Regions from separate parts of the Methyloferula stellata AR4 genome, predicted to be linked through region 1. Evidence: riboswitches for the same ligand, from Rfam matches in the RefSeq annotation. Region 1 holds a riboswitch; the other holds the start of a gene.
What was found. Region 1 has a riboswitch for thiamine pyrophosphate ahead of A3OQ_RS0108995 (FAD-dependent oxidoreductase). Riboswitches for the same ligand answer to the same signal wherever they lie in the genome.
Positions count from the first base shown of each region.

Region 2: it holds a riboswitch for thiamine pyrophosphate, as region 1 does, so the genes downstream of both, thiC (phosphomethylpyrimidine synthase ThiC) here and A3OQ_RS0108995 (FAD-dependent oxidoreductase) in region 1, are expected to answer to the same signal.

Region 1 covers NZ_ARWA01000001.1:1,830,685-1,836,700, forward strand. The annotation lists gene A3OQ_RS21845 (protein-glutamate methylesterase/protein-glutamine glutaminase) at 1-875, shown strand, start outside; gene A3OQ_RS0108980 (peptide chain release factor 3) at 1,215-2,828, shown strand; gene A3OQ_RS0108985 (class I SAM-dependent methyltransferase) at 3,261-3,914, opposite strand; gene A3OQ_RS0108990 (SAM-dependent methyltransferase) at 3,984-4,448, shown strand; TPP riboswitch at 4,478-4,608, shown strand; gene A3OQ_RS0108995 (FAD-dependent oxidoreductase) at 4,824-5,834, shown strand; gene thiS (sulfur carrier protein ThiS) at 5,803-6,000, shown strand; gene A3OQ_RS0109005 (thiazole synthase) at 5,963-6,016, shown strand, end outside.
Region 2 covers NZ_ARWA01000001.1:843,006-849,021, reverse strand. The annotation lists gene htpG (molecular chaperone HtpG) at 1-252, shown strand, start outside; gene prmC (peptide chain release factor N(5)-glutamine methyltransferase) at 279-1,133, shown strand; gene A3OQ_RS0104250 (DUF4167 domain-containing protein) at 1,620-2,618, shown strand; TPP riboswitch at 2,761-2,858, shown strand; gene thiC (phosphomethylpyrimidine synthase ThiC) at 2,923-4,761, shown strand; gene A3OQ_RS0104230 (YgiQ family radical SAM protein) at 5,433-6,016, shown strand, end outside.

The DNA.
Region 1 (6,016 bases):
GTCTCGAATTTCTCGAAAAGCTGATGAGGCTGCGGCCGACTCCAGTGGTCATGATTTCCAGCCTGACCTATCACGGTGCGGCCATGGCGATCAGAGCGCTCGAGTTAGGTGCCATAGATTGTATCGCAAAACCGACGTCACGTGACGCGGATGCTTTCAGCGAGCTCACGAAAAAAATAAAAATCGCTGCGATGTCGCGCCTGCAGCCTTCAGACGCGTATCCAAAACGCATAGTCAAGGCGCCGTCCGGCTCCCGTTACAAATTCACGGATTCCATAATCGCAATTGGTTCCTCAACCGGCGGTGTCGAAGCTTTACTGACCATTTTATCCGAGTTTCCTGAAAATTGTCCGCCGACGGTCATCACCCAACACATGCCTGCGGGCTTCACGAAGAGCTTCGCAGACCGGTTGAACAAGCTGTGTTCTCCGCGCGTCTCGGAAGCGACCGAAGGCGCCCTGCTGAGGCCTGGACAAATCTATCTCGCACCCGGTGGAGAGACGCATCTTGAGGTGGTTGGTTCTGATCGGCTGCGTTGTCAGTTGAGCCACACGGATGCCGTCAATGGTCATCATCCATCGGTCGATGTCTTGTTTCATTCAGTCGCAAAATCCGCGGGACGAAAGTCCATAGGCGTCATTCTCACAGGCATGGGCCGCGACGGAGCGGCTGGACTCCTGAGCATTCGTCATATGGGCGGGAGCACAATCGGCCAAGACGAGAAAACCTGCATAATCTATGGCATGCCCAAAGTCGCAGCTGAAATGGGCGCCGTCGAAAAGCAAGTCGGCCTCGACGCCATCGCGGCGGAAATCCTCGCTTCCAGCACCTCGGTGGGCCACGTTGGTCTGAGTGAGAACTGTACTGTTCTTTAGGCCATACGACCCCTTAATGCCTCCTACGTCATTCTGTCGCTGGAAAGGATAGCGGCAAAGTCACGAAATTCACGGGCATCAGGACGCGCGCGTCTCACATCGTAAGAGTCTGCGTGCTTCTAAGAGTTCAGGTTGCCCGAAATGAATCCGATAGAAAGAAAACGGTCGTGATTCACATTGGGATGTCACCGAGGCAGGCTCTTCAGCTTGCATCTGATCTGGGCGTAACCGCTAAATCGCTGGCGCCCCCGTCCTAAAAGCCTCAATCAAAGGTCCCTAAGGTTATAAGCTGCGCTAAGAGAGTTGACATCCGCTTCCCCAAGGGCGACCTAACCCCCTATGAACGCCCAAGAACCCGTCACCGATTTCGTCAAAATCCCGGCCAACGACCCCGTCGGCCGGCGCCGCACCTTTGCCATCATCTCGCACCCTGACGCGGGCAAGACGACCCTCACCGAAAAGCTGCTGCTCTTCGGCGGCGCGATCCAGCTCGCGGGCGAGGTGCGCGCCAAGGCTAATCGCCGCCAGACCCGCTCCGACTGGATGGGCATCGAGCGTGAGCGCGGCATCTCGGTCGTGACCTCGGTCATGACTTTTGAGTATGGCGGCTGCGTCTATAATCTCCTCGACACGCCGGGCCATGAGGACTTTTCGGAAGATACCTATCGCACGCTGACGGCGGTCGACTCGGCGATCATGGTGATCGATGCGGCGAAGGGCATCGAGGCGCGGACGCGCAAGCTGTTTGAAGTGTGTCGCCTGCGCGATATCCCGATCGTGACCTTCATCAACAAATTGGATCGCGAGGCGCGCGATCCTTTTGAGCTTCTGGACGAGATCGAGAAGACGCTGGCGCTCGATGTCGCGCCGCGCACATGGCCGCTCGGCCAGGGCCGCGCCTTCGCCGGCACTTACGATCTTGACCGCAATCTCGTGCGCAGGCTCGATTCCGACGCCGAGCCGGTTGCGGTGAGCGGCCCGGACGATCCCTATATCAAGGGGCTGTTGAGCGAGCCGGATTTTAAAGAGGTGCGCGATCAGATCGAACTCGCGCGCGACGGCCTGAAGCGCTTCGACCGGCAAGCCTTTCTCGAAGGCCATCTGACGCCGGTCTTTTTCGGCAGCGCGCTGCGCAATTTCGGCGTGCGCGATCTGATCGATGCTCTGGCCGAATTCGCGCCGCCGCCGCATGGGCTTGACGCAGCGTCGCGCCATGTCGACGCGCATGAGCCGAAGATGACGGGCTTCGTCTTCAAGATCCAGGCGAATATGGACCCGAACCATCGCGACCGTATCGCTTTCATGCGCGTCTGTTCCGGCAAGTTGACGCGCGGGATGAAGGCGAAGCTCGTGCGCACGGGCAAGAACATCGCGCTCAATGCGCCGCAATTCTTCTTCGCGCAGGACCGCCAATTGGCGGAAGAGGCTTACGCGGGCGATGTCGTCGGCATTCCGAACCATGGCACGTTGCGCATCGGCGATACGCTGACCGAAGGCGAAGAGCTTGTGTTTCGCGGCGTGCCGAGCTTCGCGCCGGAAATCTTGCGCCGCGTCAAGATCGGCGATGCGATGAAGGCGAAGAAGCTCCGCGAGGCGCTTGGCCAGATGGCGGAGGAAGGCGTCGTGCAGGTCTTCCTGCCGAATGATGGCGCGGCCGCGATGGTGGGTGTCGTCGGCGCCTTGCAGCTCGATGTTCTGGCCGAGCGGCTCTCAGCCGAATATGGGTTGGACGTGACCTTCGAGACGAGCCGTTTCGAGCTCTGCCGCTGGGTGAGCGCGAAGACACAGGCCGACCTCGACAAGTTCACGCGCGCCTATCCGGCATCGATTGCGATGGATCTCGACGGCGCGCCGGTCTTCATGGCGGCATCCGCCTGGGATCTGCGCTACGAACAGGAACGCTGGCCGGACATCAGCTTTTCCGACATCAAGGATTATCAGAAGCAGGCCTAGCCCTCGTCCTGAGGAGCGCCGAAGGCGCGTCTCGAAGGATCGAGGCGTCGCCGCTGCATTTCGCAGCTCGCAATTCAATCCTTGTCATTCATCTGTTGGCGGCGAGCATGGCGAGCGGATCGCTTTAGTCAATGACGGCCCTTCGGGCCGCCGCCGAAGGCGGTCGCACGCAGATAAGTTTACGCAATCTGCGTAAACTTGATTGCGTTGCGATCATTGACAAAAGCGATGCCGCCTCGCCGAAAATGGCCGCTGTAGATGAATGGCGAAATCCGATTGGCTCAACCTCGTCATGCCCGGCCCCGTGCCGGGCATCCACGCCGAGACATTGATGCTTGGTACAAAATCAGTGATGAAGCGTTACCGCGTGGATGGCCGGGACAAGCCCGGCCATGACGGAAATCATTGTTCGCTTATGGTGAAGGTTGCCCCTTACATCGCGTCCTTGAAGCGCCAGACATCCGTCATTTTCGTCTCGCAATCTTCCAGGCATTTCGACACCGGCACCTCGTAGTGTGCCAGCGAATGGAGCCTGTCGCGCGGGAGATAGGTGCGGCCGGGATCGCCGATCAGCACGCGCGTGCCTTTATTGGCGAGCTGTTCCAGCCATAGAATGAAGCGTTCGGCCATGCCGGGCTCGTAGGCGATATCGCCTGCGAGCACGACGTCCCAATGCTGATCGCAGCCGACAACATCTTCAGATAGAAGATGGATATCGGCGCTATTGGCGACGGCATTCATGGAGATGGCATCCATCGCCAAGGGATCGATATCGTTGGCTTCGACATGAGCGGCGCCCGCCTTGGCCGCGGCTATCGCGAGGAGGCCGGAGCCCGACCCGAGATCGAGGACGCGTTTGCCCGCGACCAAGGTTTGATGGTCTTGAATATAACGCGCCAAGGCTTGGCCGCCCGGCCAGGCGAAGGCCCAATAAGGCAGCGGCAGGTTGACGGCGTGAAGCTCGTCCTGCGTCTTTTGCCAGAGCCCTGTTGCTTCTTCGGCAAGATGAAGCTTGATGTCCGGCCGCAGCGGAACCAGGGCAAGATGCGTATTGGTTTTGATGAAAGCAGCGCGGTCGAAGGTCATATCGAGCCCCCGGCGTAAAAGGCCATCGTCCGGGGTTAGGCTTGCAATGTAAAGGGGATTGGAAAAACGATGGATGAAACGATCCGGCCCGGCGAAATCGCTGTAACCCTTGAGGAGGCCCGCGCGAGCGACGCAAAGCTCTATTTTATCGGGCATATTCGCACACCTTGGCAGAAGCGGACGGACTGTCCGCGGCAGGGTGATCGCGAGCAGGGGCCCGAATGCCGCATCGTCGTCGATCCGCTCTGGCATCAGGCGCTGACCGGCATCGAGCAATGGCCTGAATTGCAGCTTCTCTATTGGATGAACGAAGCGCGGCGCGACCTTGTGATCCAGGCGGCCACCGGCAAGGAACCGGTTGGAACCTTTGCTTTGCGCTCTCCCGTGCGGCCCAATCCGATCGCCTCGTCCATCGTCGCCTTGCGGCGCGTCGAGCCGGGCTGTCTCATCGTCACCGGGCTCGACTGTCTCGACATGACGCCGCTTCTCGACATCAAGCCGCATTTCGGTGAGGCAAAACCGACCTCTCCTTGACGGGAGCGGCCTGCGGAGCCTATTTAGAGTTTGAGACCTAGGGGATCCCCGGCAGGGGGCTGAGAGGCTGGCAAGCTGGCATGACGATCATGCCGGCGCCTGGCGACCCTTCGAACCTGATCCAGTTTGCACTGGCGGAGGGATGGTTGTGAGCGCATTTTTTCCCCCACATTCAGCAGTTCTAGCCCTCATCCTGAGGAGTGCGCGTAGCGCACGTCTCGAAGGACGAGGGCGGCATGGCGACTTGCACTATGCGGCTTGCCCGCGCCTCTCCTTCGAGACGCAAGCCATAGCCCGTTGCTCGCGACGGGCGTCGCTTCGCAACGCCCTATGGCTTGCCCCTCAGGATGAGGCGCTAAGCGCTGGAGGCCCACGATGAAGATCCGCGTGATCGGCGCCGGTGTCGCTGGACTGACAACTGCTTATGAATTTGCCCGCGCCGGCTGCGCGGTCGAGATCGTCGATCGCGCGGCGGGGCCGGGCCTCGGCTGTTCCTGGTTTGCCGGCGGCATGATCGCGCCCTGGTGCGAGGCCGAAAGCGCCGAGCCGCTTGTCGTCTCCTATGGCATCGAGGCGCTGACCTATTGGACGCAAGACGTGCCTGTCGCTCAGATACATGGCAGCCTTGTCGTCGCCCCCGCGCGCGATAGACCCGACCTCATCCGCTTTTCGCGCCGCACCTCGCATTATGAGATGTGTGATGGGGCCGCTGTCGCAGCGCTCGAACCAGATCTCGAAGGCCGGTTCGAGTCGGCGCTTTTCTTCGCAGAAGAAGCGCATCTCGATCCGCGGGTTGCAATGGCGAAGCTTGCATCGCTGCTTGCGGAGCATGCCGATGTCACCTTCCGCTTTAATACCGAGGCGGATGCGCTCGAGGGCGATGCGGATTGGATCATCGATTGCCGCGGCTTCGATGCCCGCGATCGCCTCACCGATCTGCGCGGGGTTCGCGGCGAAATGCTGGTGCTCAAGACGCAGGAGATAAATTTCGCACGTCCGGTGCGCCTTCTGCATCCGCGCTATCCGGTCTATATCGTGCCGCGCGGCGATGGCCGCTTCATGATCGGCGCGACCATGATCGAAAGCGGGCAGGGCGGCGTGATGACGGCGCGTTCGGCGCTTGAATTGCTGTCTGCCGTCTGCACGGTTCATCCGGCCTTCGGCGAGGCCGAGATCATCGAAATGGGCGCCAATGTGCGGCCGGCTTTCGCCGACAACCTGCCGCGTCTGCGGCTGGACGGCCGGACGCTCTTCGTCAACGGGCTTTACAGGCACGGCTTTCTCGCGGCGCCGTCGCTCGCGCGCCGCGCGGCGGATGTCGTGTTGAAGGGGTCCTATTTTCCGGAGATCATGGATGCAGATCCGCGTGAACGGCAAAGAGCTTGAGGTCGCTGCGACGACGCTCGCAGCGCTTCTCGATGAGCTCGACTATGAAGACGCCATGGTTGCGACGGCGCTCAATCAGAATTTTATCCGCAAGGTGGATCGGATGACGACGCCTCTCAAAGACGGGGATGCGGTCGAGGTTCTCGTGCCGAAACAGGGAGGCTGAATTGAGCGACAAGCCG
Region 2 (6,016 bases), 990 kb from region 1:
CAGATGCTGGCGCAACATGGCCATGCGAACGGCATTTCGAAACCTGTCCTCGAAGTCAATCCATCGCATCCATTGCTGACCGCGCTCGCGGCCCATGTCGGCGGTCAAGACAAACAGGCTTTCGCCGATATCGTCTGGCTGCTTTTCGACGAAGCCCGGCTGATGGAAGGCGAGAAGCCGGCCGATGCGCCGAAATTCGCCGACCGCCTGACGCGTATTCTCGTGAAGGCGGCAGGCCAACCCGCGGCGTGAGCGCGCCGCTCGCCCTCGATGGGAATATGAGCCGGGCAAAAGCCCAACGCGCTTTGGTCGAGGCCTTTACCGAGGCAGGCCTCGACAGCGCGGCGCTTGATGCCCGCGTGCTCATTTGCGCCGCGCTCGGCATCGATCATGCCGGGCTTTTGCGCGACCCGGATCTGCCGCTGGGCGAACCCGCCTCCCGCCTTGCGGCTTTTGCCGGCCGGCGACTCGCGCGCGAGCCCGTGTCGCGCATTTTGGCGCAACGCGAGTTTTTCGGCGAAACCTATGCCGTGGATCCGGCCGTCCTCGATCCGAGGCCCGACACCGAAACACTGGTCGAAGCGGTTCTCGCGGCACTTGGGCCCCGCGCAAATGAAGCTTTGCGGCTTCTCGATCTCGGCACGGGGTCGGGTGCTATTCTTGGCGCGCTGCTCGGCCGGCTTCCGCAGGCCATCGGTTTTGGCGTGGATCTCTCGCCAGCGGCTTGTGCCGTCGCGCGGCGAAATCTCAGCGCCTTGGGTCTGTCCAACCGCGCTTTCATCCTCGCCGGCCATTGGCTGGCGCCAATCTCCGGACGCTTCGATGTAATTGTCTCCAATCCACCCTATATAAGAGCTGGAGAGATTGCCGGGCTTGATCCCGAAGTCAGACTCTACGATCCGCATCTTGCGCTCGACGGCGGCCCGGATGGGCTTGCGGCCTATGGCGCCATAGCGTCGGCCGTCGCGCCGCATCTGGCGCCGCGCGGCATTCTGGCCTTCGAACTCGGGGCGGATCAGTTGAGCGGAGTCGAATCGATTCTGCGCTCCTATGGACTGGAACCAACTGGCAGGAGGCGCGATTTAGCTGGGCGGGAACGCGTCGTCTTGGCGGGTCTTGAAATCGGGGCCTGAAACTATAAAATCTTGCGCAATCCTCAGGATAGAATCCCTTGCAGCCAGCGTGAGCGTGACAATTTCGCCACAGGGCCGGAGCATCAAATATAATTCTGAACCACGCCCATGAAACCACTTGGCGTTTGTGCCGAAAACGATTAGGGTCCACGCCAAGAATTACCTTTCGCTGCTGATGTTATGGCACGGCAAGGTGTTGAGATCGTCTCCGTCTGATTTGCCAGGGCTCATGACGGATTGAGCGATTTCCATCTCCGCAAGACGATATGGCACAGCGTTGTCGAGGTGATTTTCCCGAACTCTGAGACCCCAAGGCAATCGAGGGTTAAGGACTAAGCCACGGCTGTTCGTGCGCGGAATTCTTGCTAGGCCGGAGAGCCATATCCGCAAGCGTCTTCGCATTCAGACGGTTCATCAATGGCTGGACCAACATGCCGGTAAGGCGATGTGGGGATTGCGGCTTATATTGCCACTCAAGGAACATCAATGAGACCAGGTCAGAACAAGCGTATGCGCGGCGGGCGTAGCAACAACCGCAAGGCGCCGAACCCATTGACGCGGTCCTACGAATCAAACGGTCCTGACGTCAAAATCCGTGGCACAGCCCATCACGTCGGCGAAAAATATCTTCAGCTCGCCCGCGATGCCCAATCTTCCGGCGATCCCGTGATGGCCGAAAGCTACCTCCAGCACGCCGAGCATTATTTCCGGCTGATCGCAGCGGCGCAGCAAGCTCAACAGCAAGCGGCCTTCGGCTATCAACGCCAGCCCGGCGAAGCCGAGACCGACGAAGACGATGATGACGACGATTTCGGCGGCCTGCCGGATCGTTTCGCGTCCCCGCCGGAACGCTTTGCCCCCGCGGCGGCGACGCAGCAACCCTACGCCCAGCAGCCGCCGACCAACGAGGCCCAGCCCTATCAGGAGCGGCCCTATTACAACAATAATGGCAACGGCAGCAGCCATAATAATGGCCGGCAAAATTACGAGCGGCCTGAACGTCAAGACCGCGCGCCGCGCCAAGACCGGAATTTTCAGGGTCAGGACCGTAATCAAGATCGCAATCAGGACCGCGGCTTCCAAGGCCAGGATCGCAATCAGGAGCGGACCTACCAAGACCGCAATCAAGAGCGCAGCTACCAGGACAGGCAGCCCTATCAGGAGCGGCAAGGTCAGAACCGCGATCAGGACTCGCGCGGCAATGGTTCGCGCGGACGGCGCGAATATCGCGAGCCGCGCCCCATGGTTCCTGACAATGAAGCGGGCTTGCCTGCCTTCATCACTGCGCCGGTCCGTCTGCAGCCCGAGGTCCATATGGAAGGCGCCGGCGACGAGGGCCTGCCGCGCACCATGATGCAGCCGGAAGTCGAACGGGAAGCCGATTCCTTTCTTCTGCGCCCGCGCCGCCGCCGCCGTAAGGCCGAGGGTCCGAGCGAGGATTTTCGCGGCGAAGCCACCAATGCGAGCGATCCTGTCGGCGAGTAATCTCACCGCCTCTAGGCTCCACATTCAAAAGCGGGACTTCGGTCCCGCTTTTTTGTTGCCGCCCTTTTGATGAGCCCACCGCTGCTGCTCAGCCAGGCCTCCAAATCCACGGCTTGCCGCGCGGGCGATTGCGCTCTATGTTCCCTATGCCCTGGGGTGCTGCTGAACGGCGGCTGAGATCACACCCATCGAACCTGAACCTGGATAATGCCAGCGCAGGGACCGGCCATTTGCGATGAGCGCAAATCCGTCTTCTCCATAGCGCCGGCCTCCTTCAAGAAAATCAAGCGGAGGACGCAGCGACATGAATATTCAGCCCAAACCCGAAACGCTCGTTCCGCAAAGCGTCACGACCGGCCCTCTGCCCGGCTCGCGCAAGATCTATCATCGCGCCGAAGGCCGCGACGATATTCTGGTGCCCTTCCGCGAGATCGCCCTCGATCCGTCGGCCAACGAACCTCCCGTGCGCGTCTATGATGCGTCTGGACCCTATTCGGAAGAAGATGCCCATATCGATCTCGCCGCCGGCCTGCCGCGCATTCGCGCGCCCTGGCTCGCGAAGCGCGGGGGCTTGGAAACTTACGTGGGCCGCGCCGTGAAGCCTGAGGACAATGGCTCGGTTTCAGCCGACAAGCTCGTGCCGCCCTGCCCGGCAGCGACCTCGCCGCGCCGCGGCACGCCGGGCCATCCCGTCACCCAATATGAATTCGCCAAGGCTGGCATCATCACCGAAGAGATGATCTTCGTCGCGCATCGTGAAAATCTCGGCCGCGAGCAGATGGTCGAAGGCGCGCAGACACGTCTCGCCGACGGCGAACATTTCGGCGCCTCGATTCCGGCTTTCGTCACGCCTGAATTCGTGCGCGACGAGATCGCCCGCGGCCGCGCGATCATCCCCGCCAATATCAATCACCCCGAGCTGGAGCCGATGATCATCGGCCGCAATTTCCTGGTGAAGGTGAATGCCAATATCGGCAATTCGGCCGTGACCTCCTCGGTCGCCGAAGAGGTCGAGAAGATGGTCTGGAGCATTAGATGGGGAGCAGATACCGTTATGGATCTCTCCACAGGCCGCAATATCCATAACATTCGCGACTGGATCCTGCGCAATGCGCCGGTGCCGATCGGCACCGTGCCGATCTATCAGGCACTCGAAAAGGTCGATGGCGACGCGACCAAGCTCTCATGGGAAGTCTTCCGCGACACGCTGATCGAACAGGCCGAACAGGGCGTCGATTATTTCACCATCCATGCGGGCGTGCGGTTGGCCTATGTGCCGCTGACCGCCAAGCGCACCACCGGCATCGTCTCGCGCGGCGGTTCGATCATGGCGCGCTGGTGCCTCGCGCATCATCGCGAAAGCTTCCTCTACGAGCATTTCGAAGATATTTGCGACATTATGCAAGCCTATGACGTGTCCTTCTCGCTCGGCGACGGATTGCGTCCGGGCTCGATCGCCGACGCCAATGACCGCGCGCAATTCGCCGAACTCGAAACGCTCGGCGAGCTCACCAAGATCGCCTGGAAAAAGGGCTGTCAGGTGATGATCGAAGGTCCCGGCCATGTGCCGATGCACAAGATCAAGATCAATATGGAAAAGCAGCTGAAGGAATGCGACGAGGCGCCCTTCTATACGCTCGGGCCGCTGACGACCGATATCGCGCCCGGCTACGATCACATCACGTCCGGCATTGGCGCCGCCATGATCGGCTGGTTCGGCTGCGCCATGCTCTGCTATGTGACGCCGAAGGAACATTTGGGCCTGCCCGACCGTGACGATGTGAAAGTCGGCGTCATCACCTATCGCATCGCGGCGCATGCGGGCGATCTCGCCAAGGGCCATCCGGCGGCGCAAATCAGGGACGATGCGGTCTCACGCGCGCGCTTCGACTTCCGCTGGCAGGATCAGTTCAATCTCGGCCTCGACCCGGAAACCGCGCAGCATTTCCACGACGAAACGCTGCCGAAGGACGCGCATAAGACCGCGCATTTCTGTTCGATGTGCGGACCGCAATTCTGCTCGATGCGGATTAGCCAGGATCTCCGCGACGAGGCCAAAGCCATGGAAGCCGATGAGGCGGAAAAAGGCATGGCGGAGAAGAGCGCGGAATTTTTGGAAAAGGGCGGCAAGCTTTACGTGTGAGGCCAATCACCCTCATCCTGAGGAGGTCGTGATAGCGACCGTCTCGAAGGACGAGGGTGATATGTACGTTGCCCATCCTTCGAGACGCGCTCCTAACGGAGCGCTCCTCAGGATGAGGGGTTGTTTTGTTTAAGTTCGCAAGTTCCCAAAACCCTCATGCTGAGGAGCACGTGCAGCGTGCGTCTCGAAGCATCGAGGGCTTTAGACCGTGTGCCTAACATCACACGATGCCATTCATCTCTTGGCGGCAAGCATGGCGAGCGGATCGCTTTCGTCAATGACGGCCCTTTGGGCCGCCGCCGAAGGAGGTCGCAAAGCGATCATTGACAAAAGCGCATCCGTCTCGCCGAAAATATCCGCCGTTGGATGAATGGCGAAATCTGATCGGGTTTGCTCGCCACACGCCGTCATGGCCGGGCTTGTCCCGGCCATCCACGAAACACAGCTGCATGATTGCAAGATGGCAGAGGGCCCATCACGTGGATGGCCGGGACAAGCCCGGCCATGACGCGGCGAGATTCGGGTTCAACATTAAGCTCAGCAGCGGCCTCAAGTCCGCGCATGACGTTTCTCCCGAAATGCGCTAATCCTCCGCCGTGAGCGACGCGAAACCCCTTTTCTCCTATCGCAAATATTGGGCGCACCGGTTCGGCACGGCGCCGTTCCTGCCGATGAGCCGTGCCGAAATGGACGCGCTCGGCTGGGACGCCTGCGACATCATCCTCGTCACCGGCGACGCTTATATCGATCATCCAAGCTTCGGCATGGCCTTGGTTGGCCGGCTGCTCGAGGCGCAAGGCTTTCGCGTCGGCATTATCGCGCAGCCGGATTGGCAAAGCGCCGAGCCGTTCAAGGCCTTGGGCCGGCCGGTGCTGTTCTTCGGCGTCACCGGCGGCAATATGGATTCCATGGTCAATCGCTATACGTCGGACCGGCGGCTGCGCCACGACGACAGCTATAGCCCCGAAGGCGAAGGCGGCAAACGGCCGGACCGGGCCACCATCGTCTATGCGCAGCGCTGCCGCGAGGCCTATCGCGATTGCGCAATCGTGCTCGGCGGCATCGAATCCTCGCTGCGCCGGATCGCGCATTACGATTATTGGTCAGACAAGGTCCGCCGCTCGATCCTGCTCGATGCCAAGGCCGATATCCTGCTCTACGGCAATGCCGAGCGCGCCGTCGTCGAGGTCGCGCATCGTTTTGCCAAGGCCAAAGGTGCCGTGCCCGCACAGCTCGATGATATACGCGGCGCGGT